DNA from 3 places in the Bacillus cereus group sp. BfR-BA-01383 genome. Region 2 is predicted to be linked to each of the others. Evidence: riboswitches for the same ligand, from Rfam matches in the RefSeq annotation. Region 2 holds a riboswitch; each other region holds the start of a gene.

Region 1 (10,185 bases), on a different contig from region 2:
TTTGTAGTACGTACAATATTGTTAATCCGTAAGCTGCAGGCGATTCATAATTCACAGCCTGTTTTCCCGTTTCTAAATTGTAACGACCGTATAACTTTCCGTCCTCCTGGAATTTCTTCTTTATAAATTCCAAATAAGCATCTGATGAAAGACCACCTAGACTACGATGGTAAGCAACGTATGATTGGTCAATAAGATTCACTTCTTTATCGTACGTAAATGTGCCATCTTCTTTATACTCTTTCGGAAAGGCCCAGCCATGCCTTGGATAATCAGCTAAAAACTGAACTACTTCCTGATATTGCTGAGCAGAAACTTTTCCGTACTTTTTCATATAAAAGAATGCGTGCGGATTTATGTATGATGTTGTTGTAAAATTATTTTGTTTCCCTGCATCTGCATCATAATAATCCACGTAATAATTATCTTTTTTATTATAACGAAGTACAGCATTGCTCAATTGATCCGCAAGGTTTTTATAACGATCTTCCTTATACATTTCATAAGCACGATATAATTGTTCAATAATACGAAGATCATCTATAAGTGCATTTGTGGCTGACTGCATTTCTCCCTTTTCAGAGATTTTCCATAAAACGATGTGATCCTTATGTACAAAATTATTTTGAATAACCTTTACTTGTTCATCAAATAACGCTTGATCATCTTTATCAAGTGTATATTGTAGCCATAGTCCTGCCGATTCTGATAAAGCTTCACGGCCCTTCGCCTCACTTACTCCTGCCTGTGTATCTGCTAAACGGTACGTTGCAAGTGTTCCATTTTCATTTACCATATGCCTTAAAATAAAATGCTCCGTACGGTTTCCTTGTAAAGCTGACCAAAATACAATTCCACCTAAAGCGATTAAGAGAATAACTCCAATCCCTATATATAAACGTTTCCGCAATCTTTTCACCTCCTTATTCAGGCTAACCTTAATTTTAACAGAACATACGTCAATTAAAAAAAGACAATCTATTAGATTGTCTCCCTCACTTTATCCCTCATAAGCCTCTTTAGAAGGTCTATATAGCGATTCCACAAGTCGATCGTATTCACGACGTGTAATTTCTTTATTGTACAACTTCAATAATAAATCTCTATGCTCTTTTGAAAATGCCATCTTTTTAATGACTTCAGGATACATAAAACATCCTCTCCATTTCACATAAACTTCTTTCGAAAAATCAGAACTTATGTTCGCATAAAAGATTATAAAAGATTCCTCAATAAAAAACAAACAAAATATTATCAAATATTCATTTCTTTTTATTTTGAATATTCAATTATAATATTGCCATATTCATTTTTTAAATACATATATATTTTTGGCAGTTTATTGAATAAATCTTCCAATTCAATCAGAAAATAATGGCAAAAAAGAAGAGGAGTATACATATGGATACCGTAACATTAGCAAGAGCGTTTTTTGGTTCTTCATTAGCATTCCACATTATTTTTGCAACACTTGGAGTCGGGCTTTCTTTAATGATTTTTATAAGTGAAATATTGTATCACTGGAAGAAGGATTCTGACTATGCCATTATGGCAAAAAGATGGACAAAGGCTTTTGCTATCCTTCTCGGTGTAGCAATTCCAACTGGAACAATTGTTGGTGTACAAATTTCACTTCTTTGGCCTGGTTTCGCCAAAATTGTTGGCCAAGTCATTTCTGTTCCGTTTCAAATTGAGATTTTCGCCTTCTTTTTAGAGGCTTTATTCATGTCTATTTACGTATACGCAGCTGATAAACTACCCCCATTTATGAGATTAGTCTCACTATTTTTCGTTATGCTTGGTGCCACGGCATCCGCCGTGCTTATTACATCAGCAAATACATGGATGAATACACCCGCAGGCTTTTCAATGGGGCCAGATGGATCAGTTTTTAACGTTGACCCTTGGAAAGCTTTCTTTAATCCAAGCTTTGGCACAAGTGCATTCCACGTTGTTATTACGGCCTATGCAGCTGGGGCAGCTGTCATTGCCTCTATCGCCGGATTTAAATTATTAAAGAAAAATGTAAGCAAACGTGAAATTGCTTACCATAAAAAAGGATTACTGTTAGGACTTGTCGTTACATTTATCACAGGCGCTACGATGTGGATTTCTGGACATGAATCCGCGATTGCCTTACATAAACACTCACCAGAAAAACTAGCATCTGCTGAAGCTTTGTTTGAAACGACATCACACGCACCTTTATCACTTGGTGGGGTTGTTGATCCTAATACACTTGAACTAAACTATGCACTCGAAATTCCGAACATGCTCAGCTTATTAGTAGGACTCGATCCTAGTACCGTAGTAAAAGGGCTAAATGAGTTTCCGCGAGAAACGTGGCCACCATTTTATACACATACCCTTTTCAACTTAATGGTTGGTGCCGCTACATTTACCTTTGCAGTCGCAGCTATTGCCCTCTTGTATTGGTACTTTGTTTATCGAAAAAAAGGAGCAGAATTACCGAAGTGGCTTCTTTGGGCTACTGCTGCGTGCGGACCAGTTATGATGCTCGGTATTGAGTTCGGATGGATTTTCAGTTGTAGCGGTCGCCAGCCATGGACCATTTATGGTATGCAACGTACGATGGATGCTTCTACACGTGCTGATTTCGTCGGTCCCTTATTTGTTCTATTCATCATTTTATATATCGGACTCGCTATTTTAACAGTCTTTGTACTACGAACATTCTTTAAGAAACATCCGTTAAAGAATGATTTACATCATCAAGGAGGCGATTCTCGTGCATGAGGAAAGCATTGCAATCATCATCTTATGGGCTCTTATTTTTGTTTATAGTATATTAGGGTCCATTGATTTTGGAGCTGGTTTTTGGGGCATGGTATACGCGAAACATCCGACGATTGCTGCTAAACTTGCGAATCGATACTTATCACCAACTTGGGAAGTAACCAATACATTTCTCGTCTTTGTTGTTGTCGCTTTCCTTGGTTTCTTTCCGAAAGCAGCCTTTACCCTTGCAACCGTTATGTTCGTACCCGTTATGCTAATTCTAGTACTCGTTGCAATTCGCAGTACATTTATGGTATTTGCTTACTCTCTGCCGAAATACCAACACCTTCTTCGTATTATTTCAGGTATTACAGGGCTCCTAATTCCAGCTCTATTAATTACCGTTTTACCCGTTACAGAAGGTGCTTACATTACAATGGTTGAAGGAAAAGAAGTACTCCTGTACGGAAAACTCCTTTCTAGCCCTGTTATTTATTGTTATATGCTCTTCGGACTAACTTCGGAACTATTTCTATCTTCTCTCTTTCTTGCTGATTTTGCGAGAGAGCAAGGTTCAGAAGATTCGTATAGAATTTATAGAAGAAATGCCATCATACTTGGTCCTGCAACGCTTATTACAGCTATTATTGCCCTTGTTGTAATGGACCCTGAAACACACTGGCTCATGCAAGGAATAATAAAACAATTCCCGTGGTTTACAGTTTCTATCGTTTTATTCGTTATCGGATACTCTTCTCTTTGGTGGACAAACAAGAAGTACAGCACACTTGGATTCCCTCGTATCGCCGTTTTAGCTGTCGTCGCTCAATATGCATTTGCAAGCTACGCTTATGGCGTCGCGCATTTACCGTATATTATTTATCCTGACGTAACTGTCTTTACAAGCTTTACGACACCTGAAACATTCTATGCACTGCTTATTCTATACGCAATTGGGATTGCAATTTTACTCCCAGGATTCATTTTTTTCTGGAATTTATTCTTAAAAGACCGCACATTTTTAAAGGAGAAATAATAAATTGAAACTATAATCAGTGGGGGTTTTGTTCATCCCCCACTGATTATTAGACTTCACCAATCGGGCGTTTACGGGCAGTCCCCACCGATCGGTGAGGGCTATTTAGAAATAAAAAGATACATGCAGGGCATTCATACTTAGAATGCCCTGCATTTGTTAGGCTTCTATCCTCCTGGTTATTTCACTACTAGTTATACTTGCCCTATAGCATAAAAAACACATATTCACTTCACTCCATTATCCGTCTAGTTCCTCTTATTTTTCACTGAATATACTACCAATATAACCTGAGACAAGATACATTTGTTCAAGGAAAAATAGAAAGGTAGGCAAATTATGAGTACTGAAATATGGATTACTATTATTGTATTCTTCTTAACGATGATTGTTGTCTTTTGGCGACCTCGTGGTTTAAATGAGGCGTGGCCGGCAGCAATTGGTGCTGGTATTATCCTGATTACTGGCCTTGTATCAAAACCAGACGTCATGGACATTATAAGTAAAATCGGAGGTGCCTCCATAACAATATTAGCGACCATCGTTATGGCGGTTATATTAGAAAGCTTCGGCTTCTTCCATTGGTCCGCAGCAAAACTTGCAAATCTAGCGAAAGGTTCTGGACGCCGCCTATACTGGTACATTCAATTACTATGTTTTCTTATGACGCTTTTATTTAATAACGACGGTAGCATTTTAATTACAACACCAATCTTAATTTTACTACTGAGAAACCTCCAATTAAAACCTCATCAACAAATCCCTTATTTATTAAGCGGTGCTTTAATTGCAACCGCATCTAGTGCACCAATCGGTGTAAGTAATATCGTAAACTTAATTGCCTTAAACATCGTCCATATGACTCTTTATATGCATACAGCTATGATGTTTGTACCTGCAACACTAGGACTATTGTTTATGTCATGGCTCATGTATACAGTTTTAAAGAAAAAACTTCCGAAAAGATTACCTGTTTCTTCATATGATATTGAAGAGATTTTCTTCACAAAGAACTTCCATCCACTTAAAGGAAAAAATTCTGTTGATACGAAACAAAAGCGTACAAGATTCATGTTAAAAGTATTAGGTTTCGTCTTCCTTATGCGCTGTCTTCTATTCGTTGCATCCTTCTTATCCATCCCAATCGAAATTGTTGCTGTACTCGGTTCACTCGTTCTTCTCATCTGGAGATGGTACTACTTACGAACAAACCCTGTCGATATTTTGAAAAAGACACCGTGGCACATTTTAATTTTCGCTTTCTCTATGTATGTAATTATTTACGGGCTTCACAACGCAGGATTAACAGCGGCACTTGTAAATTGGCTCGAGCCAGTTGTAAGTCAGCATCTACTCTATGCTAGCTTTGCAATGGGCGGACTCGTTTCCCTCCTCTCTAACGTCTTCAATAACCACCCTGCACTTATGATTGGTACAATCACATTAACAGAAATGGGACTAGATCCAGTCACATTAAAAACGATCTACCTTGCAAACATTATTGGTAGTGACATCGGTTCACTATTATTACCAATCGGTACGCTAGCTTCCCTCATTTGGATGTATATTCTGAAACAAAACAAAATTAAAGTGAAATGGAAAGATTATTTAAGCGTATCTCTCATCGTTATTCCTCTCACAACCGTCGTCACATTATTCCTCTTATACTATTGGGTACACTTATTCTTCGCCTTATAAAAAATAGAAGCCCCTTTTGCTACCGTCTTAGCAAAAGGGGCTTCTTCTATAATTAAGTTAGGTACTACAATGTGATCAATCAAGTAAAGAGGTGTAACGTGTTATTGGTATAAATGACTACCAGTGTCTTTAAATTCTTTCGCTTTCGCTTTCATACCTTTTTCAATTGCTTCTGTCGTTTCTAAATCATTTTCTTTCGCATATTCACGAATATCATGTGAAATTCTCATACTACAAAACTTCGGTCCACACATCGAACAGAAATGAGCTGTTTTCGCTCCTTCTGCTGGCAACGTTTCATCGTGATACTCCATCGCGCGCTCAGGATCTAAAGATAAATTAAATTGATCGCGCCAACGGAATTCAAAGCGTGCTTTTGAAAGTGCATCATCACGCTGATGGGCCGTTTTATGCCCTTTCGCAAGATCAGCTGCGTGCGCAGCGATTTTGTACGTAATAACACCTTCGCGAACATCATCTTTATTCGGTAAACCTAAATGTTCTTTCGGCGTTACATAACAAAGCATCGCCGTTCCAAACCATCCGATCATCGCAGCCCCAATCGCTGATGTAATATGGTCATATCCTGGTGCAATATCTGTCGTTAACGGCCCAAGTGTGTAGAACGGCGCGCCCTGACAAATATCAAGTTCTTTCTCCATATTTTCTTTAATTAAATGCATCGGTACATGCCCAGGTCCTTCAATCATAACTTGCACATCATGTTTCCAAGCAATTTTCGTTAATTCACCAAGTGTCTCAAGCTCTGAAAACTGCGCTTCATCATTTGCATCTGCAATGGAACCTGGACGTAATCCATCTCCAAGAGAGAACGAAACATCGTACTGCTTCATAATTTCACAAATCTCTTCAAAATGAGTATATAGGAAGTTTTCTTTATGATGGAATAAACACCATTGTGCCATAATTGAACCACCACGAGAAACGATACCTGTCGTACGCTTTGCAGTAATTGGAATGTAACGAAGTAATACACCAGCGTGAATCGTAAAGTAATCCACGCCTTGCTCCGCTTGCTCAATTAACGTGTCACGATACACTTCCCACGTTAAATCCTCTGCTATTCCATTTACCTTTTCAAGCGCTTGATAAATCGGCACTGTTCCAACTGGTACCGGAGCATTACGAATAATCCACTCACGCGTCGTATGAATATTTTTACCTGTAGATAAATCCATAATCGTATCTGCACCCCAGCGAGTCGCCCACGTCATCTTCTCTACTTCTTCTGCAATAGAAGAAGAGACAGCTGAGTTTCCGATATTCGCATTTACCTTCACATGGAAATTACGCCCGATAATCATCGGTTCTGCTTCCGGATGGTTAATATTCGCTGGCAAAATTGCACGACCTTCTGCAATCTCCTTACGAACAAACTCAGGCTCTACTCCTTCACGAATCGCAACATATTCCATCTCAGACGTAATAATACCATTACGCGCATAATGCATTTGCGTTACATTGGCACCTTGCTTCGCTCTAAGCGGCTGGCGATCCATTTGCGGGAAAACAGGTGTATGTTTCGAAGCCACTTTCACACCATCATCCTCTGGTTTCACTTCGCGCCCTTCGTATGCCTCTACATCCTCGCGCTCCATGATCCAAGAATGACGCGGCGTTGGAATCCCCTTTTCCAACTCCACTTTATACGCAGGATCTGTATAAGGACCGCTCGTATCATACACACGAATCGGCTTGTTTGGAACACCATTTGTATCGCTTTGTTCAATCTCACGCATCGGCACTTTCATACCCGCGCGTGGTCCATCCACATACACTTTCTTACTTCCTGGTAAACTCGACTTCAATTCAATTTGCTCAGCTGAAACAGATTGTTTCATCACCTTTGTTACCCCCCTGTTCGTGACAAGGACGAGATATGGCCAGCGCATGCCAAAATAAAAAGAGCCAGGTCCATAAAAAAATAAGGACCTGGCTCATAAAAGGCATCATTATGTAAAGCCGTTAACTTCCCTACGCTGGTACGAGCCAGATCAGGTCCAAAGGGTTAAGAAGTTCACGCGCTTCTCTCTCAGCCTACGCATACGTTAGGCACCCCTAGTTTATCACTGATTTAATTTTCAATACTTTCCCATCATACACGATAATCTGAAAAATGCAAAGGTTATTTCTTTTGTTGTTTACGGAATCATCCAAGTTAAATAATAAGCCTGTACATATGTCATAATCCCCACAATAATTACGAAGAATAAACTATGCTTCACTGTAAAGCGGAACAGATCTGATTCTTTCCCAGCAAGACCAACCGCCGCACAAGCGATTGCAATCGATTGCGGAGAAATCATTTTACCTGTTACACCGCCCGTTGTATTTGCTGCAACGAGAAGCACTTCAGATACACCGACTTGCTGCGCTGTAATTGCTTGTAAATTTGAGAATAGTGCGTTCGCTGACGTATCTGATCCTGTTAAGAATACGCCAATCCAACCTAGGAACGGTGAGAAGAACGGGAATAATCCGCCAGTTCCTGCTAGTGCTAATGCTAATGTAGAAGATAAACCAGAATAGTTTGCGATAAACGCAAATCCTAACACAAATCCGATTGATAGAATTGGCATCTTAAGTTCGTTTAACGTTTCTTTAAATGTGACTACTGCATCTTTCGCACTCATTTTCAAAATAAAGATAGAAATGATACAAGCAATTAAAATTGCTGTTCCCGTTGCTGATAATACGTCAAACTTCAAAATTGCCTCGTAAGGCGTCGGTTGATTTACAATCGGCTCTGCTTTCATTACTAAATTGTGTAAACCTGGGACTTCAAACTTAAATACAAGACTCTCTAATGCGCCGCCTGGAGCGAATAATGCTTTAAAGAAACTTTGGCTCCAAATGACTACCATCACAGTTAAAATAATAAACGGAGACCACGCTTTTACTACTTTTCCTACTGTTAGTTTCGGCATAGATGTTGATGTCGTTGTCGTTGCCGCGGCTACTTCACTATCCGCTTGTTTAGATTGATAAATCTCTTTCGGCTGCCAAACTTTTAAGAATAGCGACAAACTTACTAAACTTACAAGCGCTGACGTAATATCAGGAAGTTCTGGTCCTAAAAATGTCGCTGTAATGAACTGTGTAATTGCAAATGAGCTACCTGCTACAAATAACGCAGGCCATGTTTGTCTTACTCCTTTAAATCCATCCATTAAAAATACGATAAAGAACGGAACAAATAATGATAAGAATGGCAATTGATGTCCAGCCATTTGTCCAATTTTATGCGGATCAATACCTGTTACTTGTCCAGCAACCGTAATTGGAATGCCCATCGCTCCGAACGCTACCGGTGCAGTATTTGCGATTAAACAAAGACCTGCTGCATATAAAGGATTTAAGCCAAGACCTGCAAGAAGCGCTGCCGTGATTGCTACTGGTGCACCAAACCCTGCTGCCCCTTCCAAAAATGCGCCAAATGAAAAACCGATTAAAATAACGAGTAAACGATGATCGTTCGTAATTGATAATACTGACGCACGAATCACATCGAATTGACCTGTTCTCACAGAAATTTTATATAAAAATACCGACATAATGATAATCCAAGCAATTGGCCATAATCCGTATAAAAAACCGTATCCGGTCGCTGCCATTGCCATTGTGAATGGCATTTTATACGCGAATAACGCCACCAAAATTGTAAGTACAACTGTAATAAATCCTGCCACATACCCCTTCATGCGGAATACTGCTAAAGCTAAGAAAAAAAAGATGATTGGAATAAGTGCGACTGCTGCCGAAATCCAAATGTTACCGAACGGATCGTAAACTTGTGTCCATGTGTTCATTGTTCTCTCCCCCTAAAGAATCCCCTTTTAAATAGATATAACCTTATCAATAGACTATCAGGTCATCATACCTTTAAGTCTAAAAATAAAAACGCTCCGGAAAACGTTTTCAATAACTTCTTTTATACTTTATCATAACAATTTTTATTTAAAAAGATTTTTTTGAAAATTTCATTATTTAATGTAGAAATCTTACAAAAACGTCACGTTCTTGTAATGTTCATCGATAGGAAGCTTGCCAACATTATTGCATAATGAATGTATAACAACGGAAATTATTCATGAGGTGATACATATGAACGGAAACAAAATATTAGCTGCTTTATCATACTTTAGTGTACTATTCGCACCTATCTTATTCCCTATTATCGTATGGATTGTGGGCGATTCTGAAACAAAACCACATGCAAAACGTGCTCTATGGACACATATCATTCCAAGCATCGCTTCATTTATTGGATTAGTTATTCTAGGAATTATGGGCATCGGATCTGATCAACCAGACGTAACACTTGGAATTGGAGCAATCATCGTCTTATGTATTTGCGGAATCATTAGCTTATACTACTTCATTTGGAATATCGTAAAAGGTATTAAAGTACTGAAAGCTTAATTTTAAACAAACGTTTAATTAAAAAGGACACTTGCAAATTGCAAGTGTCCTTTATCCCGTAAACGCCCGATTGGTGTGGGCTAATAATCCGTAGGGGATGCCCCCCACTGATTAAAGTTTCACTTTATCTTCTGCGTTTTTTCTTTTTTCTCATCATTTTCTTTCGGCGCGTATTCACTTTATCCGCTATAATGTGGAGCGTACTTGCCACAACAATTCCCATTACGAACGTTACAATTTCAACCTCATGTTCCTTCGCAATTTCTATT
Region 2 (10,185 bases):
TTAGACGAAGAGATAGTGAGAGATGTTGCAAAAGACCCAGCGGCAGAAAGAGAAAAGAGAGAGAAGTTAACAGAGAAATTAGATGAATCAACGGAAGAATTGAACAGTGTTGGACAAACGTATATTGTGGGAGCAAAAGAAAATGAAAAAGGTGAGTTACAAATCGTCGGCTTGTCTACAGGTTTAGCAAATGTTGTTGAAGTAAAGCCGGGAGACTATTATAAACAACCAGATCTTTGGATGAAAGCATATGATAAGGTAATGAGCACGAAAAAAGCAAACATGACAGTAGTATATGAAGACGCATTAGGATCATGGGTAACGATATTAGAGCCAATTAAAGATGGAGACGATAATATTGTGGCAATTGTTGCAGCGGATGTAGATGCCTCTATTGTTCCTAGTACAAAGGAAAAATTCATTATACAAGGTTTAATGTTTATTTGTATTTCTGTTTTAATTGCAACTGTTATTCAATTCTTAATTGTACGTAATGCACTTGCTCCATTGCGAGATTTACGTGAAGGATTGCGCAAAGTCGGTGAAGGTGATTTAAGTATTAAATTAGAGGAAAGACCAGGTGATATTGGTATTATTAATGCGTATTTTAATAATACCATCGAGAAGTTTAAAGGAATTGTAGATAAAGTGAAGCAGACAGCAGAACAGGTTTCCTCATCTTCACAAGAATTGTCAGCGAGTACGAAAGAGAATAGTATGGCAGTTCAAGAAATCGTAAGTTCTATGGTTGGGTTAAGAGCTGGCGCTCAGTCTCAAGAAACTTCAGTACAACAGTATTTAGGTATTGTATATGAAATGGAAGATAAGATGGAAGAGATAACGAATGCTGCAAAACAAATGGCGACAGCATCTGAAGGTATGGAGCATCATTCAGTAGAAGGAAATGGTGTTATTGAACAGGTGATTAATCAAATGAGCATAATACAAAATGCAGTACAAGATTTATCTTCAATCATTTATTCTTTGGAAACAAGATCAAAAGAAATTAGTGATATTGTAACTGTAATTACAGGTATTTCAAATCAAACTAATTCGCTAGCTTTAAATGCTTCTATTGAAGCTTCAGGTGCTGGGGGAACCGGAAGGGGATTTGCTGTTGTTGCTGATGAGGTGCGTAAGTTAGCAGAGCAGACGGAAGCATCAGCAAAAGATATAGCAAAATTAATAGGAGAAACACAAGCTGAAACGGAAGAAGCTGTTGTTTCAATGCAAAAAGGTTCAAAAGAAGTAGAATCTGGAATTAAACTTGTTCAAAGTAGTGGTGCTTTCTTTGAAAAAATTTCAAAGTCAGCGCAATCTGTTACAAATCAAGTTAGAACTGTTTCTAGCAATTCAAGTGATATACTGCAAAATAGCCAAAATATTGTTCGTGTTGTAAATGAACTATCACATATCGCAAATACGTATGCGAATAGTAGTAATATTGAAGAGAGTATGAAAGAACAGGAAATGTCTGTACAAGATATTGCCGAATTAGCTACTTCTTTAAGCTGGCTTTCACAGGAGTTACAAGAATTAATTGGGGAATTTAAAAGTTAAATGAAATGATTATGCATGCTTTTGTTTGTTCAATAAAATAAATCATGCTACAATGAAAACGAATTAAGAACCGGGGAGCCAATTGGCTGAGAGGATGTAAGTATACATCGACCCTCAACCTGATCTGGATAATGCCAGCGTAGGGAGTTACTTTAAAGTGATGTAGCATAAGTTATTATAGAATAACTTGTATACAAGGCTTTCCTACATGGTAGGAAAGCCTTTTCTTTTTTGAAACCATATTTTGTAAAGGGGATTTTATTATGTCACAACAAGTTACAATTTCATTTTCAGTAGTACCACAAGCGAAGAACAAAGATGTGTATTCCGTTGTTGATAAAGCAATTGAAGTTGTGCAACAATCGGGAGTTCGTTATGAAGTAGGGGCAATGGAAACAACGTTGGAAGGAGAATTAGATGTACTTCTTGACGTCATTAAACGTGCACAACAAGCTTGCGTCGATGCTGGAGCAGAAGAAGTTATCACTTCTATTAAAATTCACTATCGTCCAAGTACGGGTGTAACGATTGACGAAAAGGTTTGGAAGTACCGTGATGAATATGCAAAACCAGAAGCAATCTAAAATAATTACAACAATTTGGCTTATCCTTCTCATTGTGATATGGGAAGGATCTGTTTCATTATTTAAAATTGAACCGTGGATTTTACCAAAGCCTTCCGCGATTGTTCAAGAATTAATTGGAATGAAAGACCTATTACTACCGAATCTGGCACAAACGTTACAGGAAGTAATAATTGGCTTGTTTTTTGCGATTTTACTTGGAACGAGTATTGCAATTCTTATGGACGTTATCCCTTTATTTCGTATTTTAATAAACCCGTTGCTCGTTATTTCGCAAACAATTCCAATCGTTGTACTTGCACCGTTATTTATTATCTGGTTTGGATATGGGATGTTGCCGAAAGTAATGGTAGTCATACTCGTTTGTTTCTTCCCTATTGCGCTTAGCATTTTAGAAGGTTTTCAAACAGTAGATAAAAACATGTTGAAGTTGTTACAAACGATGAAGGCAACGAAGTGGCAAATTTATCAGAAAGTAAAATTTCCAGCAGTGCTTCCATACTTTTTCTCAGGTTTAAAAATTGCAGTTACATATAGCGTAATGGGGGCAATTATCGGAGAATGGCTCGGTGCAAGTGAAGGGTTAGGGGTTATGCTTACGAGAGCAACAAAATCCTTTTTAACTGCCCGAGTATTTGGTGTTGCAGCGATTATCGTCATGGTGACATTATGTCTGTATTTTATCGTGGAGTTTATGGCAAGAATAACAGCACCATGGATATATAGAAAGGACGGCAGAAAATGAAAAAAGGTTTAAAAGTTATGTTAGCTGCCTTATTAGCAGTAGGGGTGGCTGGATGTAATCCGGCGAAGAAAGAAGAAAGTACAAGTAAAGATCAAAAAGTAAAAGTAGTATTAGATTGGTTTCCAAATACGAATCATACTGGCTTATATGTAGCGCAAACGAAAGATTATTATAAAAAGCAAGGATTAGATGTAGAAATTATCCAACCAGGTGATAATGTAACAGCGGAGCAAATGATAGCCTCAGGAAAAGCGGACTTCGCAATAAGCGCACAAGAAAATGTAACGTTAGCCCGTGTAGAAGGTATTCCTGTTGTGTCTGTAGGAGCGATTATTCAGCATAACACTTCAGCTTTTGCATCGCTTAAGAAAGATAATATGACGTCACCGAAAGATTTTGAAGGTAAACGTTACGGAGGCTGGGGAGGACCAGCAGAGGAAGCGACATTAAAGACAATTATGGATAAAAATCAAGCTGATTTTAATAAAGTTGAAAAAATCATCTTAGGACAAACAGATTTCTTTAAATCAATTGGCCGTGATGCAGATTTCGAATGGATTTATTACGGATGGGATGGAATTGAAGCGAAGCGTCAAGGAAAAGAGTTAAATACGATTATGGTAAAAGACTTAGATCCAGCGCTCGATTTCTATAGTCCTGTTATTATTACAAGTGAAAAACATACGAAGCAAGATAAAGACTTTGTGAAAAAGTTTATGACTGCAACGACTGAAGGTTATAATTTTGCAATTAAGGAACCGAAAGAAGCTGCTGATATTTTAATTAAAGCTGTTCCGGATATAAATAAAGATTTAGTACAAGAAAGTCAAAAGTGGTTAAGTACGAAGTATCAAGATGATGCAAAAGCATGGGGAGTACAGAAGGAAGAGGTTTGGACAAATTACACGAATTTCTTATATGACAACAAAGTTATTAAAAAGAAAATCGATGTAAAAGATGCCTTTACAAATGAATTCCTTCCAAGTGAAAAATGAGCGGATTACAAATAAAAGATATTGTGAAATCTTTCGATGGAAAGAATGTATTAGCGAATATTAGTGCCTTTATACAGGAGGGAGAATTCGTCTCTTTTGTAGGTCCAAGTGGCTGCGGTAAAAGCACATTGTTAAATATGATCGCGAGCGTTGAAGAGCCAACGAGTGGAGAGGTATTTTATAACGAGGAACATGTAAAAAAACAAGATGTTGTAAGTTATATGCCCCAACAAGATTTATTGCTACCGTGGCGCTCTGCTTTGCAAAATATAGTTCTTCCGTTGGAGATTGAGGGGAAACCTAAAAAACAAAGGTTAACAGAAGGAATGGAAGCATTAAGACAGTTTGAGCTAGATGAATATGCAGACCATTACCCGGATGCACTGTCTGGTGGTATGCGCCAAAGAATTAGCTTTCTTCGTACATATTTATGTGAGAAGCCAATTATGCTACTGGATGAGCCTTTTGGAAAATTAGATGCGTTTACGAAAATGGAAGTACACAGTTGGCTTTTAAATTCTTGGCATCAAGAAAAGCAAACAATCGTTATGGTTACACATGACTTAGACGAAGCAATTTTACTTTCTGATCGAGTATTTATTTTATCTCAAAGACCAGCATCAGTAGTTGGTGAGGTACAAGTGAAATTACCTCGCCCGCGAACGATGGACATGTTAACATCACTTGAGTTAAAGAAGGATAAGGAAGAGATTTTAAGCGTATTAGCTCCTTATATGAAAAAATAGAAAAAAGTCTTTTAACAGTTTTTGGTATGATTGCTGTTAAGAGGCTTTTTTATATAGGAGGAGAAAGATGCAATCTATAGAGAAAATGGTGGATTCATTAACGCCGGATGATTTTGCAGAAGGAACAAAAGAAAAAATAGAGAATAGAATATAACAGAGTAGTTTATACTCTTAATATAACAAATGTTAAAGGAGTGAAAGGATAAAATGACTTTATCAACTGTTCTTCAAATGGTTTTAGCTTGATAAGGGAGAAGTCTGCCCATTTTTAAAGATTAAGCTAAATTGAAGACAGCAGGTAAAGAACCTTAATCCTTTCTTACGATAATATGTAATGGGTAAGGTGTATTCACCTTACCCATTTTTATATGCACAATTAAATAAGGTTTTATACTGTTGTTCTCTCTATTTAGCTTATGAATCATAAGTAAAGGAGAGAAAAAATGAGTATATTAACAGTAGAAAATGTAAGTCATTCGTATGGTGAGAAAACCATCTTATATAATGCATGTTTTCGATTATTAAAGGGAGAACATGTTGGGTTAGTAGGGAAAAATGGAATTGGAAAATCAACGCTGTTACGTCTGTTAACAGGAGAACTTATACATGATAAAGGGAAAATTGAATGGTTTCCGCATGTGAAGGTAGGATTTTTACAGCAACATATAGATTTACAAGAAGGGATAACAGTTGAAGAATACTTGCAAAGTGCATTTTCTAATTTGTATGCGATTGAATGCGAAATGTTAAAAATTACAGAAGAAATGGCTGAAGCAGAAGACGTAGAAAAACTGTTGGTAAGGTATGGAGAATTACAAACTATATTGGAAAGCTCCAACTTTTATCAAATTCATACAGAAATTGAAGAAGTAGCAACGGGTTTAGGGTTGTTTGAAGTAGGGATGAAGAAGGATGTTTCAAAGTTAAGTGGTGGTCAGCGGACAAAGCTGTTACTTGGGAAACTCCTTTTAGAAAAAGCTGATGTTTTATTGCTAGATGAGCCAACGAATTATTTAGATACAGCACATATAGAATGGTTGCAAACGTATTTGAAACTGTATGAAAAAGCTTATATTATCATTTCACATGACGAAGTATTTTTGAACAAGATTACAAATGTTATTTATCATCTAGAGGAGCGGGCAATTAAACGCTATGTGGGTGATTATAATGGTTTTGTGCGTAATTATGAACTGCAAAAGAAACAATTACAAGCAGCGTATGTGAAACAGCAAAAAGAAATTGCCCATTTAGAAACATTTATTCAAAAAAATAAAATTCGAAAAGCGAAGCAAGCAAAAAGTCGTGAGAAAGTATTGGAGAAAATGCAAAGGGTTGAAAAGGTTAACAATGTACCTCGTGCCCGTTTTGATTTTAATGTTTATGCTGAGCCAGTGAGTCGTATATTACAGGCCGAGAAACTAAGAATAGGTTATAGTGAACCGTTATTTACAGAATTGAATTTTCAAGTGAAAAAAGGGGAGAAAATAGCTATTGTTGGTCATAATGGCATCGGAAAAACGACAATGTTAAAAACGTTATTAGGGCAAATAAAGCCATTAAGCGGTTTAGTTTCTGTTGGAGAGCGGGTAAATCCCGCTTATTTTGCACAGGAAGAATTTGCTTCAGAAATAACGCCATTAGAGAAAGTTTGGGCAGAAAGACCAGATATGACAAGGAAAGAAGTACGTCAAGCATTAGCAAAATGTGGATTGAAAGAAGAACATGTATTAAAGCCGCTTTGTTTATTAAGTGGAGGGGAACAAACAAAGGTAAGACTTTGTGAACTTATCGTAACGAAAAGTAATGTTTTAATTTTAGACGAACCTACGAATCATTTGGATATAGAAACTAAGAAGGCTTTGCAGGAAGCGTTACAACAATATAAAGGAACGGTCTTAATCGCCTCTCATGAGCCTTCTTTCTACGAATCATGGATAACAAAAGTGTGGAGTATAGAAGAATGGAACGTTGAACAATATGAATAAAGAAAAAGGCATTAGCTCATAAGAGCTAATGCCTTTTTCTTTGTGATTAACATGATTTCCGAGAACTTTTGCATGAGAATTGTATGAAGAAGCACTCTTATGGTGCGCTTATAAGCATGCTTTTTCTTTTGTTATGTTTATATTTATAATAATACTAGATGCCTTTCCCTAATAGGCCACTATCTTTCTTTATATATATAGATAGTTTGAAACGGAATAAAAAATGATTCCTATATGTAAAGGATAATGTGATTAGTAGGGGAAGACAATAAAACTTAAAGGAAATTCATGTAAAATTCAGATGAGCTTCACATAAACTTCATATTAGAAATCGAATATAATTATAATAGGTTATTATAATATTGGTTTGTGATTTTTCATAAAATTAAAAGTTTGAAATAAGGAGAGATTTTCTCAATATAAAAAGGCTTAAATACAAACTGCATATGAAAATGAAAGGTCGATGAGGAAGGAAATAGCTCATTATAAATAAATTTGAGAAAAGATTGTATGAAGTCAATTTGTAATAGCGTAGCACGATGGTGAAGTTTCATGTAAAATAATAGTAAAAATATGTAAAGGTGTGGATGTGTTTTTGAGCATTGCTGAAGAGAAAATTCGACAAGCGATACGGAATGGCGATCTCGATAACATTCCGGGAAAAGGAAAACCACTACAATTAGAAGACCTTTCAATGGTACCTCCAGAACTTAGAATGAGCTATAAAATTTTAAAAAATGCGGGTATGATTCCAGCAGAAATGGAACTACAAAAAGATATATTAAAAATAGAGGATTTAATCTCTTGCTGTTATGATGAAGAAGAGAGAAAAAAGTTACAAGAAGAGTTAACAGCCAAAACACTACGTTTTCAGCAGTTAATGGAAAAAAGAAAAATTAAAGATAGTTCAGCATTTCGTATGTATCAAGATAAAGTATTTCGTAAATTACGTTAAGAGGGATAAGATGAATAAATTTGAAACGATAGAAGAATTAGCGACATATATTGATGAAAAACAAGTAGTACTTCTATTTATTAAAACGGAAAATTGCGGTGTTTGTGATGTCATGCTAAGGAAAGTAAATTACGTATTAGAGAATTATGATTACGTAGAGAAAATAGAAATATTACTACAAGACATGCAAGAGATTGCAGGGCGATATGCAGTATTTACAGGGCCAACAATTTTATTGTTTTATAATGGAAAAGAGGTTCTTCGTGAATCACGCTTCATTTCACTTGAAAATTTAGAGAGAAATATTCAACTATTAGGGAATTAAGGGAGGTTTTTATATGGAATTTATTATTATCATACTATTATTTGTTGTAATTGGAATAATTGTAACAGCTGTTCGATCAAACAAAAGGAAAGTTAATTTGATGAAACAGAGTAATATGCATAATTCGTCTAACAGCTCATCACCACTATTTTTCTTTGCTGGATCTGATGATAGCTCACATGATGGTGGTTCACATGATTGCGGAGGATCTTCTGGCGGAGATAGTGGAGGGAGCTGCGGTGGTGGCGGTGATTGATGAAAATACGCCTTATATAGGCGTATTTCTTTTTTAAACAAACGTTTGATTAGTTGGCTTACATATGCATAAAAACAGTTAAACAAACGTTTGATTAAATATCGTTGTCGGTACGCTTATGATTCAACTTGTACCAGAAAATATGGTTGGAAGAGTAAATGGAACAATTTTACCGCTGTTTATGGGAGCTATGCTAATTGGTACTGCTTTAGCTGGAGGATTAAAGGAGATGACCTCACTAGTTACCGTATTTTGTATAGCAATGTCACTTATTTTATTAGCAATAGGCCCGGTTTTACGTATGCAAATAAAGAAAGAAGATGTTGTTAATCGAGAGAAAATGACGAATTCATTGGTTTCGAAATAGCTATTGTAAGGGGGCTGAATTGCTCCTTTTTTCATGGCGATCTTTTGACAATGAAATGTACCGACTATATACTGATGTTGTAAAAACGATTTTACATGTTAGGAGAAAAGATGTGAAAAATCAAATTTATGAATTACGCACTGAAAATAATATTTCACAAGGTGCATTAGCCGATAAGTGTAAAGTTTCCAGACAGACGATAAATGCAATTGAGAATAATAAATATGATCCGAGCTTAGCGTTAGCCTTTCGTTTAGCGGAAGTATTAGGAACAACTGTTGATAAATTATTTTTGTACAAGCTGTAGAGTCTTTAATTGTAAGACGTTATCGATAAAAATAAAGAAAAAATCCCCTTCATGTTTGAAGGGGATTTTTTCTTATAGTGTTTTAGTTTTTGGATTAGGTGGTGTAATAGATGTATCATTTTCAGGGACTCTAGTTAAAAGAAATCCACCGATAATAAATAGTACAATAATACTAAGTACACCAGCGTTTGTTTTTCCAGTTAATTGAGTCGTAACACCAACTAATACTGGCCCCATAATGGCTGCGAATTTACCAAAGATATTATAGAATCCGAAGAATTCATTAGCAGATTCTTTTGGTACTAGTTTGGCAAAATAGGAGCGGCTTAGTGCTTGAATTCCGCCCTGAGATGTGGCAACGAGCATTGCTAAAATCCAAAAATCAAGTGTCGTTTTTAAGAAATAAGCATATGTGCAAATAATGATATAAATAATAATACCGACATATAGCATTTTTTTACCGGTAAATGTTTCCGATAGTTTTCCATATAATAAAGCGAATGGGCATGCGACAATTTGTGTTACAAATAATATGATTAATAGATTAGTTGCACTAATGCCGAGATCAGTTCCATATGCTGTAGACATAGTAATAATTGTATCGACCCCGTCAATGTAGAAAAAGTAAGCGATTAGGAACATAAATACAGTTTTATATTCTTTAATATTTTTAAAAGTATCAGCAAGACGCTTGAAGCTCATTGCAATTGGTCTTGGATGGCGTTCAATATAGTGTGTTTGCTCAACGTTTTTTAGCATTGGAATTGTAAATAACCCCCACCAAAGAGCTGTTATTGCGAATGAAATTTGGCTAGCAATGCCGACTGATAGAGGGATAGTTCCTTTTTGAGCAAGAATGATAAGAGCAATACAACCGATAAAAGGAATTGTACTTCCAATATACCCCAAGGCGAATCCTCTCGTAGAAATTCGGTCCATTCTATCTTTAGAAGTAACATCTACTAAGAATGCATCATAAAAAATGTTTGCTCCAGCAAAACCGACTAATGCGAGCATATAGCATCCTAATAATAAGTACCACTGAGAGGTTGGAACAACTGCTAGCATACTTGTAAATACGATACCGAGCCCAAAGAAGAATGTGAAAAAGCGTTTTTTAAATCCTTTATAATCAGCAACCGTGCCGAGAATAGGGGCAAGTATAGAAATTAAAAGTGTAGCGAATGAGTTCGCATATCCCCAATAGGCCGTTGAAGTTGCTCCAGATAGTCCGGCTTCTTTTGCAGCGGCTTTAAAGTAAATTGGAAATAATGCAGTTGTAATGACAAGCGAATATACGGAGTTCGCCCAATCGTATAATATCCAGCTTTTTTCTTGTCTGGACATTTTTTTCATA
Region 3 (10,185 bases), on a different contig from region 2:
AGTGGGTATGTTCGTTAGTGATGTAACGACAACGCCATCTGGCGGGGGACATACTGTACTGAGTGGGCATCGAGATACTGTATTTACAGATTTAGGAGAGTTAAAAGAAAAGGATACCCTTATTTTAGAGTATGATAATAAAACTTACACATATGAAATTCAAAAAATATGGATTACCTATGCGGATGATCGTACTGTTATTATAAAAAAAGAAGAACCAATATTAACACTGACGACTTGCTATCCATTTGATTATATAGGGGATGCACCAGATAGATATATTATCGAGGCGAAATTAACTGCTAGTCATTCAAAATAAAATTATAGTTCCTGAAAGCGGGAGGGGATACATAAATTATGTCAAAAAACATTTTAATTGTTGAAGATGAAGATATTTTGCGTGAAATATTAAAAGATTATTTTTTGAATGAACAATATGTAGTGTTTGAAGCAAGAGATGGGAAAGAAGCTTTAGTTTTATTTGAAGAAGAAGAGGTTGATTTAGTTATTCTAGATATTATGTTACCGGAACTCGATGGATGGTCTGTTTGCCGAAGAATTCGTAAGACGTCCGGGGTTCCGATTATTATGCTGACGGCACGTGTTGATGAGGATGATACGCTCCTTGGTTTTGAACTTGGAGCAGATGATTATGTAACGAAGCCGTATAGTCCGCCAATTTTATTAGCAAGAGCGAAACGATTGTTAGAAAGTAGAAAAGTAACAAAGCAACTTTTAGAGAATGAAGATGATACGCTATCAATTCACGGTATTCACGTCCATTTTCCGTCACGCACCGTTACAGTAGATAAGGCAGACATTAATTTAACACATACAGAATTTGAAATATTAGCGTATTTCATGAAAAATCAAGGGATTGTTTTAACACGGGAGCAACTCATTTCAAGAATTTGGGGATATGAATTTGTTGGTGATGATCGAACGGTTAATAGCCATATTCGTAATTTACGAAATAAATTAGGAGAGAAAGCAAAGTACATTACAACTGTAGTACGGACAGGTTATAAATTTGAGGGGAATGTATGAGGAAAGGAATTGTACTCAAATTATTTACTCTTACAACAGCATTATGCATGCTCATTTTAGCGACGATATTTATTGGACAAACGATATTTTTCAAGCAATATTATGCGAATCGAAAAGTAGAAGATATTAAAGTGAATTTAAATGCCTTTGAGAAGAATTATTTAAATTATACAGGAAATGCAGAAGAAATTCAGAACTTGGAGCAAGATTTTTTAAGGGAAAATAATACGTGGATTACGACATTAGATCAGAATGGGAATTTAAAATATGCAGAGGATTTTTATTTTGAGATAACGATAGACCGTAGGCAACAGAAGAGCTTTGGACAACAAATATTCAAGATGCCCTTATACAACCTCATCAATATAGAGGAGATTGATAATAAAGCAGTAGATCAGTTTTTAGGACAAGAAATTTATTTTTCTGGAGTGAAAAAAGAAGATAGTTTTATTCCATTCTCTTTCTCGTTAGTTAAGCAGAATTTAAGCGGATCTAATAAACCGTTAGAAAAAGCATTTAATGAGAAAATGAGTAAATTAAATGAGGAGAAAAAGAAAGCAGCTGAGGAGCAAGTTACTAAGGAAAAGAAGCCGGTCGTTCAGGAACAAGCTGCCCAAGAATCAGGTATTTATATAGGAGGGCGTGTTACGAAAGTACAGTTTCCTGATGTAAAAGGCCTCGTAAATCCAATTTATAAAAACACTTTATTTTTGGATAGTATAAAGGAATTTCAAACGGATTTATTACTAAAAGAGAGTAATAAAATACAATATTCAACACAAACAATGGATTATGAAAAAAATGATATAAAATATAAATTATTAATGAAACCGATAAAAGAAAAAGACGGATCAGTGACATATATATGCAATGGCATCTTTGCAACCAGTCGATGAAGCTGTACAAATGGTGCAAGATTATTACATCTACATCATTGCATTTGTAGTCATTCTCATTTTCCTAGCTTCGTTCTATTACTCAAAACAAATTGCCAAACCGTTATTAAAAATAAATGATACAACGAAAAAAATAGCTCATCTAGATTTCACAGAAAAAATACCGATTACTTCAAAAGATGAAATTGGGGATTTATCGAAAAATATTAATGTGCTATCGAATAAACTCCATTCGCATATTGGACAGCTGGAACAAGATATTGAAAAGGAAAGAAAGCTAGAAAAGACGCGGAAAGAATTTATTTCTGGTGTTTCACATGAATTAAAAACACCGCTAAGTATTATGAAAAGCTGTATTTCTATTTTAAAAGATGGGGTAGCTGAACATAAAAAAGAGTACTATTTTCAAGCGATGGAACGAGAAGTAGACAAAATGGATATGTTAATTTTGGATATGCTTGAGTTAGCTAAATTTGAGTCAGGTACATATAAAATGAAAAAGGATTCATTTTATATTGATACAGTAATTGAAGATATATGTGAACATCTTTCTGTGGAAATAGAGAAAAAAGAACTGCGTGTTCATAAAAATATACGTTCATTTGAAGTGATTGCAAATCAAAATCGGATTGAACAAGTCATCGTGAACTTTATTACGAATGCAATACGATATACACCAAATAAAGAGGACATTATTATTTCTACAATAGAGCAAGAGGATCGTATAAAAGTGTGTATTGAAAATAAAGGTACTCACATCGAAGAAGAGCAATTAGATAAGATTTGGAATCGTTTTTACCGTGTGGATGCAGCTCGTCAGCGTTCGCAAGGTGGAACGGGGCTTGGGCTTGCAATTTCAAAGAATATTTTAGAATTGCACGATGCTGAATATGGGGTAAAGAATACAGAAGATGGTGTATTATTTTATTTTTATTTACCGAAAAAAGCGTAGACAATATATGTTACGCTTTTTTAATTTAATTTCATATTATCTTTACCTAATCTTTATTTTTAAACAGTATACTTTGAATAGAAAATGAGGTTATGTAAGGAGTAGATTAGCCGTGAATAGCAATTTACTAGGTGTGATCGTATTTATTTTCTTTTGTGCATTTATTGTATTTTTAATTGATATTACGATATGAAAAAAGAGCGCTAATTAAGCGCTCTTTTTGTTTGAATTTAGTTGATAAGCACCGATGCTTTTGAATAAGCGTGGTGAAGTTGTAAATAAAAGAATTAGTAATACAGTACATAGTATGAAAGAACCGATCATAGTACTGCCGTTTACAATTAATGAATATAGCACAGCTGATTGACCTTTCGGTGCATATTGCCCCCAGAAAATAATACCGGCGATAAAGTGACAGAAGTAGCGAGCTAGACTACCGATAAATGTAGCAAGGATAATATAGGAAATTGTTTTCTTTCTTTCACCGTTAATTAAGCTCTGCTGAATTTGCTTATAAAAGAGTCCAGCAAATCCGATAAAGGCAAAGGCAATGAAGTACTCAATGAATGCTTGAATAGGTGTTAAAATGTAAGCATCACCTACAACAATTTGTAATAGTCCCCAAATTAAGCCTCCTAAGAAAGCCATTTTGAAGCCCCAGCGGTATGCGATAATAAAAATAGGAATCATTGCAAATGAAATGGAACCACCTGTTGGAAGTTTAAGTGATAATGGTAAAATGTCGATAATCATGGCGAAGGCTGCAAGAATAGCAGATTCGATCATCGCTTGTAAATTGGTGTTACGCATGTTGTCTCCCCCTAAATCCAAGTTGCACAAAAAAGAACATTATCATAGGAGGATACGAAATACGTAAATAAAAAAGAGGTATGTATTTCGGACGTTTGCACAATCCCTGCGTTAGCATTAACTAACAGGTTCAAAGGGTCGGAACGAAAATGTTCCCTCTCAGCGGTAAGGCTCCCCCTGTGATAACGAGATTCTTTATTTGCTATTGTTTATTGTAAGCGAAATGGATGAGAATGGCAAATGAAGCTTGTATGACAATAAGTGAAATATAATTGTATTGAAATGTTAATAAATATGAAGCAAAAAGATATAGTCCAAGTGAAATAGAGTATGATATAATTGTTTGAAAATAATTATCATTCTCTTCTGAGGGGGAAGGTTATGAGCTTAGTAGATATTAAAATTGGTGAGAAAGTGTTAGTAAAAAGTATTCAGTCGTTAGATCATTTATTAAAGAGAAGACTAGCTGCTTTCGGCCTTGCGGAAGGAAGCGAGCTTCGCATAAAACAGAAAGCGATGTTTAAAGGTCCTTGTACATTGGAGTGTCGCGGACAGTTAATTAGTATTCGTCATTGTGACGCGAAAATGATAAAGGTGGAATTAGCGTGAATAAGGTTGCTTTGCTAGGAAATCCGAATACAGGGAAAACATCATTATTTAATGCACTTACTGGTTCTTATGAGTATGTAGGAAACTGGAGCGGTGTAACAGTAGAAAAAAAGGTTGGTAAATTAAAAGATAAGCAAGGAACATTAATTGATTTACCAGGCGTTTATGATTTAAATCCAGTTTCACGTGATGAAGGTGTCGTTACAAACTTTCTACTAACAGACGAATTTCATCATATGTTAAATATAGTGGATTCTTCGCAATTTGAGCGAAATATGCATTTAACGTTGCAATTACTTGAATTTGGTAAGCCAGTTTCAATTGGTTTAAATATGGTTGATGTGGCAAAGCAAAGAGGAATTGTTATTGATGTAAAACGATTATCAGAAATATTAGGTGTAACAGTCGTCCCTGTCATCGCAAGAACCGGAAAAGGCTGTGAAGAATTACTTACTACTCTTCATGAAGAGAAACAAAAAGAGAAAAAGCCATTCATTATTTCATATGGTGTACAAATGGATGAGGGGATCGGCGAGGTAATTTCTCTTTTAGAGACAGCAAATTATGAGCATCCAAGATGGTTAGCCCTTCAATTTCTAAGCAATAACGAAGTAGTAGAAAAAGAAATGAAAGCACTGCCAATTTATAAGGAACTTGTAGCCGTTCGATCTCGCTTAGAAGGAAAACTTGATTGTACGTTGGAGGAGCATATTTACAAGACTCGTGAAGCGTATATTGAAAAGTTAAAAACAAATGTTATGAAGCATGAGAAAGAAGGGAAAATTCCTTTTTCGGAAAAAATTGATAGGTTAATTACACATAAAATTTTAGGACTTCCAATCTTTTTAGCAGTTATGTTTTTTATTTTTCAGGTTACGTTTACGTGGATTGGGACACCGTTATCTGATATGTTAGATGGTTTTTTTGGTGGGCAGCTTACAGATTGGGTAACAGCTGGACTCACAACTGTTGGAGCTTCTGATTTTATTCAAGCGCTCGTTACAGAAGGTATTATTGCCGGTGTTGGTGCAGTATTAGTATTCGTGCCACAAATCTTTGCACTATTCTTTTTCATTTCATTATTAGAAGACTCAGGATATATGGCGCGCATTGCAGTTGTTATGGACCGTATTATGGAGTACTTTGGCTTGAACGGGAAAGCATTCATTCCAATGATTATTGGTTTTGGATGTAATGTGCCAGGTATTATGGCAGCGAGAACGATTGAACAGGAAAAAGAGCGTTTACTTACAATCCTTGTAACACCGTTTATGTCTTGTTCAGCACGTTTACCTGTATATGCATTATTTGCGGGAGTGTTCTTCCCTCATAGTCAGGCGACTGTTGTGTTTTCTTTATATGTTGCAGGTATTGTTCTTGCATTACTCGTTACAAAAATTATGTCTCTTACTATTTTAAAAGCGGAAAAATCTATTTTCGTAATTGAATTACCTCCTTACCGTGTGCCGCAAGCGAAAACGTTATGGCTGAGCACGTGGGAGAAAGGTAAAGGATTTGTTCGTAAAGCAGGTACATTCATCTTCGGTGGTTCTGTTGTCATTTGGTTATTAAACTATGCAGGTCCATCAGGATTTGGTGTTGATATGGGAGACAGTTTCTTAGCGATGATTGGTGGTTTTATCGCGCCACTATTCGCACCGCTCGGCTTTGGAACGTGGCAAGCTGGGGCATCCCTTTTAACAGGATTTTTGGCAAAAGAAGTTGTCGTTTCAACGATGGCGATTATTTATGCGGTTAAAGAAGATGTGCTAGGAAATGTAATGGGGGCACATTATACTGCTTTATCAGCGTACGCATTTATGTTCTTTGTTTTATTATATGTTCCGTGCTTAGCGACAGTAGCTGTTATTAGACGCGAAACAGGATCGGTGAAATGGACAATTTTCTCTGTCGTTTATCCATTAGTTGTTGCTTATGTATTAACGTTTATTATATACCAAGTTGGGTCCTTACTCGGATTCTAGAAGGAGATGTATTAAGGTGATGGTCAATATTATAATTGGAGCTATCATTTTTGGTTATGCAACATATACGCTAGTGAATTTTGTAAAGAGAAGTAAAAAAGGAAAATGCGCAGCATGTTCTTTAAATAAATCATGTCAGTCACAAACTTGTAGTCCGGATATGGAGCAAATTGCTCATAAATAAAAAAAAGCTTTGCGAATTTCGCAAAGCTTTTTTGTTTTACTTTTTAATTTTTACAAGTTGAGAAGCTTGTTTGTTGCTTCTGGAATTAGTGTATAAGAAATACGGAAACGTAACTATCGAGTTAGCTTTCACTAAAGTAAGTTAATTTCACAGAGAAATAATGAGGATATATTAGGAATACAATATTGTATCTAGAATGTCATATTATATTGGAGGTATTTTGGAAATAACATGTAAGGACATCTTAGTTTTGTTATAATGAACACATAGGTTATAAAAATGAATATTCTTACTGTAAAGGGAGAATTTTGATTTTTCCCAGTAGTGAATTTGAAATATGAGGTATATCATAGGAGGAATTTGGATGTCTGTATTTAAGCGATTAAGAGATTTAACAATGTCGAATGTGTATTCATTAATTGAAAAAGCTGAGGATCCAGTTAAGATGACGGATCAATATTTACGAGATATGCAAGCGGATGTACAAGAAGCTGAGAAAAGTGTAGCAGCTCAAATCGCACTTGAGAAAAAATTCAAATTATTATTCGAAGAGCAAGAAGCACTTGTGAAAAAACGTGAAGAGCAAGCTCATATGGCTGTTCAAGCAAGCAATCTTGATCTTGCGCGCCGTGCACTAGAAGAAAAACAAAATGCAGAGCAAAAGATGAATGAGTATAAAGCAAGCTATGAGCAAAACAAAGCTGCTGCTGATAATCTTCGTGCGAAGCTAGAGGAAATGCGCAAGCAATTAACAGAGCTGAAAAATAAACGTGAAACACTTGTAGCACGTGTAAATGCAGCGAAAGCTCAAAAGAATATTAATCAGGCGATGTCTGGATTTGATTCAAATTCAGCAAAAGCTGGTTTAAGCCGTATGGAAGAGAAAGCTCTTCAATTAGAGGCTGAAGCAGAAGCAAGCGGTGAAGTTTATAAGAAAGAAAAATCATTAGATGATGAATTCGCAAGCTTAAACAAAAATTCTGCTGTTGACGATGAATTAGCTCGTATTATGAAGCAGTACGAGAAATAATATAGAATAGACAAAGAAACCGACATGTCTGAAGAGAATTCATGTCGGTTTTCTATTACTTTTTTAGAGGAGGTTTTGTAATGACGTGGATGAATGTAGTAGCCATGCTTGTATGGACTGGAGCGAGTGCAGCACTTTTATTTGCAATTATGTGGGTTGATTCGATTTTTACAAAATACAATGATTTAAAAGAAATAAAAAATGGGAATACCGCTGTAGCTACTCGTTTCGTGATGAAATTATTCGCGCAAGGGTACATTTTATCTCAATCGATAACGAAGGCAAATGACTTATGGCAAGCACTTCTTGCTTCAGCAGTTTCTTTCGTTATTTTATTAGTTGTGGAAATGTTTATCGAATTCGTATTAAAGAAAATGTCTGGTCTTGATTTAGAAGAAGGTACGAAAGAAGGTAGCGTTGCACACGCGATGTTAGCCGGATCATTACATATCGTTGGGGCACTTATTTTAGGTGCTTGTTTATAAAGAGAAAAGGAGGGGTAGATCATGAGTTTATTTAAACGTATTAAAAATATAATGAAAAGTCCAGAGCCGCCGAAACCAGAAAAGAGTCTTTTAACGTTAGCTCCTGGCGATATGATTGAAGTTTCGTTAGTCATGTATGAGTTAACTGGGAAAACGAGTATGCATTCTCGCAAGGAAATTGTTTTAACGTTGCAGGACGGGAAAGATATTCGTTATTTAAAAATTGAAGATCGTGAAAATACGTATTATAAATTATATACACCAATTGACGGTCGTTTAGATTCAATTGAGGAAATTCCAACGACAATTGAAATGGATGATATCGAGTACCATATGGAAGAGCAATATAATGGCCGTGTTGTTGTGATGGGGAAAACACCATTTTCTGCTTCAGAGGAACAGTACGTATGGGAATTCCAATCCGATAATCGCAAATTATTACGTATTGAATGGCAAAATGGCCGCACAATGATGTATGAGGGAGAAGCAATCATTCCTGCTGATGTACAAATTATAAGAGCAACGTAAGGGGGCGTAATCATGTCAAACCGATTGTTTACCATGATTAAATCGTTTGTGATCCCTATACTTGCTATCGTTACATTACTTGTTGTTGCTGGTTATGCCTTATCAGGTTGTCAAGGCGGGCAGACAAAGTCGATTCAAGATCGTTATCCACTTGAATCTGTCTCAAAGGAAGGTAAACAAGAATCTTACGTGTATAGGGCCGCCAATCGGTCAGTTCCTGAAGTCGCGAAGGAACTTATAGCCGAAAGGAAACCGAAGCAAGCATCTAAAGAAGACGAAAATCAAATGTTTCTCGTTTATTCGGATAAAATGTATAACCTTCAAAAGGATAAAGAGAAACCATCTGATACGTTAATTGAAGTAAGTAATGAAGAATTTGTCCGTCAAAATTACCAACCGTCATTCCTACAAGGATATATTATGGGGAGTATATTAAACGATATATTCGGTTCGAAAAAATCATCATCTGGTGATTATCGCGGATATAATGACAGACAAAACCATAAACCCGTTACTCCAGAAAGACCGCCTACGAAAGAAGAAAAGAAAAACCCACCTCCAATTACGAAGGAAGGGAAAGGGTCTATCATTAAGCGAGGCGATAATGTAGATTCGAAATCTTCTGTAGGAGATACAGGAAGTATTACGAAAAAAGGAAGTAACACGCCTCCGCCTTCTACTGGAAGCAAAGGGAAAATTACAAAAACACCAGGTGGTTCAAGCGGATTAGATGTGAAGCCGAAATCATCTATTAAAACGCCGCCAAAGAATACATCTCCCCCGAAAACAAGGGTTGGTGGTTCAGGGAAAGTTACGAAGAGAAGATAGTATTGAGACCGAGAAGTGGAATTTACTTTTCGGTCTTTTTTTATGGAAATTAATTCCTTGTAGTTGGTACAATTAAGGCATAAGGAGGAGATTGTGATGACTATGTATAAAAGATTTAGTTTGATTATGTTCCTCGTATTATTCTTGAGTTTGTTTATTAGTACAACGATGAAATTTCACTTTGTAGTAGGTATTCTATGGATATTATGTACATGTACTCTCTTTCTATATATTCCGCTTCGCTTTCAACATGAAGTGCCCGCCTTTCAAAAATATGTCGCATGGATTAAAAGCGGGGGAAGATGGGGTGATTAAGATGATATCAACGATTTTTTGAGTATATCTATCATAACTTACGATATATCAACGATTTTTCAATTATATCTATCGTAACTCAAAATATATCAACGATTCGACAAGGAATATCGATTTACGGACAAAAACTGACAATAACTAAGAAGAGGCTGTGCCAACATGTTGGCACAGCCTCGTTTTTCATAATGATTAATGAATATCACGTTTCTTGAAATTACCACCTTTTACTTCTGCTACGTCATAAACTGTAATAAAGGCATTGGGATCAATTTCATTAATAAGATCTTTCATTTTACTTTCTTCTAGACGGTTAATTACACAAGAAATTTCTTTAAATTGCTCTCTTGAATAACCGCCATAAACTTCATTGTATGTTGCACTTCGGCCTAAACGATCGCGAATGGTTTCTACCATTAATTCAGGCTCTTTTGTGATGATTTTAAATGTTTTCGAACCACTTAAACCAACTTCAACGATATGAATCACTTTCGAAGCAATAAAGTAAGCAATTGCCGA

The links. A riboswitch is a leader RNA that binds a small molecule or an ion and turns the genes downstream of it on or off. The one in region 2 is predicted to bind thiamine pyrophosphate.
Region 1: linked by a shared signal. The riboswitch ahead of thiC (phosphomethylpyrimidine synthase ThiC) and the one ahead of MR065_RS16350 (MTH1187 family thiamine-binding protein) in region 2 are both predicted to bind thiamine pyrophosphate.
Region 3: linked by a shared signal. The riboswitch ahead of thiT (energy-coupled thiamine transporter ThiT) and the one ahead of MR065_RS16350 (MTH1187 family thiamine-binding protein) in region 2 are both predicted to bind thiamine pyrophosphate.

What each region holds. Positions count from the first base shown of each region.
Region 1 is NZ_JAKUFP010000036.1:23,903-34,087, reverse strand. Features, by position in the region: gene MR065_RS22845 (transcriptional regulator) at 1-910, opposite strand, end outside; gene MR065_RS22840 (hypothetical protein) at 1,001-1,150, opposite strand; gene cydA (cytochrome ubiquinol oxidase subunit I) at 1,402-2,757, shown strand; gene MR065_RS22830 (cytochrome d ubiquinol oxidase subunit II) at 2,750-3,775, shown strand; gene MR065_RS22825 (arsenic transporter) at 4,115-5,473, shown strand; gene thiC (phosphomethylpyrimidine synthase ThiC) at 5,575-7,335, opposite strand; TPP riboswitch at 7,449-7,564, opposite strand; gene lldP (L-lactate permease) at 7,636-9,303, opposite strand; gene MR065_RS22810 (magnetosome magnetite crystal formation protein family) at 9,599-9,916, shown strand; gene MR065_RS22805 (metal-binding protein) at 10,041-10,185, opposite strand, start outside.
Region 2 is NZ_JAKUFP010000017.1:4,294-14,478, reverse strand. Features, by position in the region: gene MR065_RS16355 (methyl-accepting chemotaxis protein) at 1-1,560, shown strand, start outside; TPP riboswitch at 1,622-1,723, shown strand; gene MR065_RS16350 (MTH1187 family thiamine-binding protein) at 1,824-2,144, shown strand; gene MR065_RS16345 (ABC transporter permease) at 2,116-2,889, shown strand; gene MR065_RS16340 (ABC transporter substrate-binding protein) at 2,886-3,884, shown strand; gene MR065_RS16335 (ABC transporter ATP-binding protein) at 3,881-4,630, shown strand; gene MR065_RS16330 (ABC-F family ATP-binding cassette domain-containing protein) at 5,074-6,618, shown strand; gene MR065_RS16325 (DnaJ family domain-containing protein) at 7,202-7,573, shown strand; gene MR065_RS16320 (thioredoxin family protein) at 7,584-7,898, shown strand; gene MR065_RS16315 (hypothetical protein) at 7,912-8,154, shown strand; partial or broken gene MR065_RS16310 (MFS transporter) at 8,249-8,521, shown strand; gene MR065_RS16305 (helix-turn-helix transcriptional regulator) at 8,577-8,828, shown strand; gene MR065_RS16300 (MFS transporter) at 8,901-10,184, opposite strand.
Region 3 is NZ_JAKUFP010000002.1:50,802-60,986, forward strand. Features, by position in the region: gene MR065_RS02450 (class D sortase) at 1-319, shown strand, start outside; gene MR065_RS02455 (response regulator transcription factor) at 358-1,047, shown strand; partial or broken gene MR065_RS02460 (sensor histidine kinase) at 1,044-2,895, shown strand; gene thiT (energy-coupled thiamine transporter ThiT) at 3,103-3,726, opposite strand; TPP riboswitch at 3,791-3,893, opposite strand; gene MR065_RS02470 (FeoA family protein) at 4,087-4,314, shown strand; gene feoB (ferrous iron transport protein B) at 4,311-6,299, shown strand; gene MR065_RS02480 (FeoB-associated Cys-rich membrane protein) at 6,316-6,483, shown strand; gene MR065_RS02485 (PspA/IM30 family protein) at 6,848-7,513, shown strand; gene MR065_RS02490 (DUF350 domain-containing protein) at 7,594-7,998, shown strand; gene MR065_RS02495 (DUF4178 domain-containing protein) at 8,020-8,526, shown strand; gene MR065_RS02500 (DUF4247 domain-containing protein) at 8,539-9,354, shown strand; gene MR065_RS02505 (hypothetical protein) at 9,451-9,669, shown strand; gene MR065_RS02510 (YitT family protein) at 9,859-10,185, opposite strand, start outside.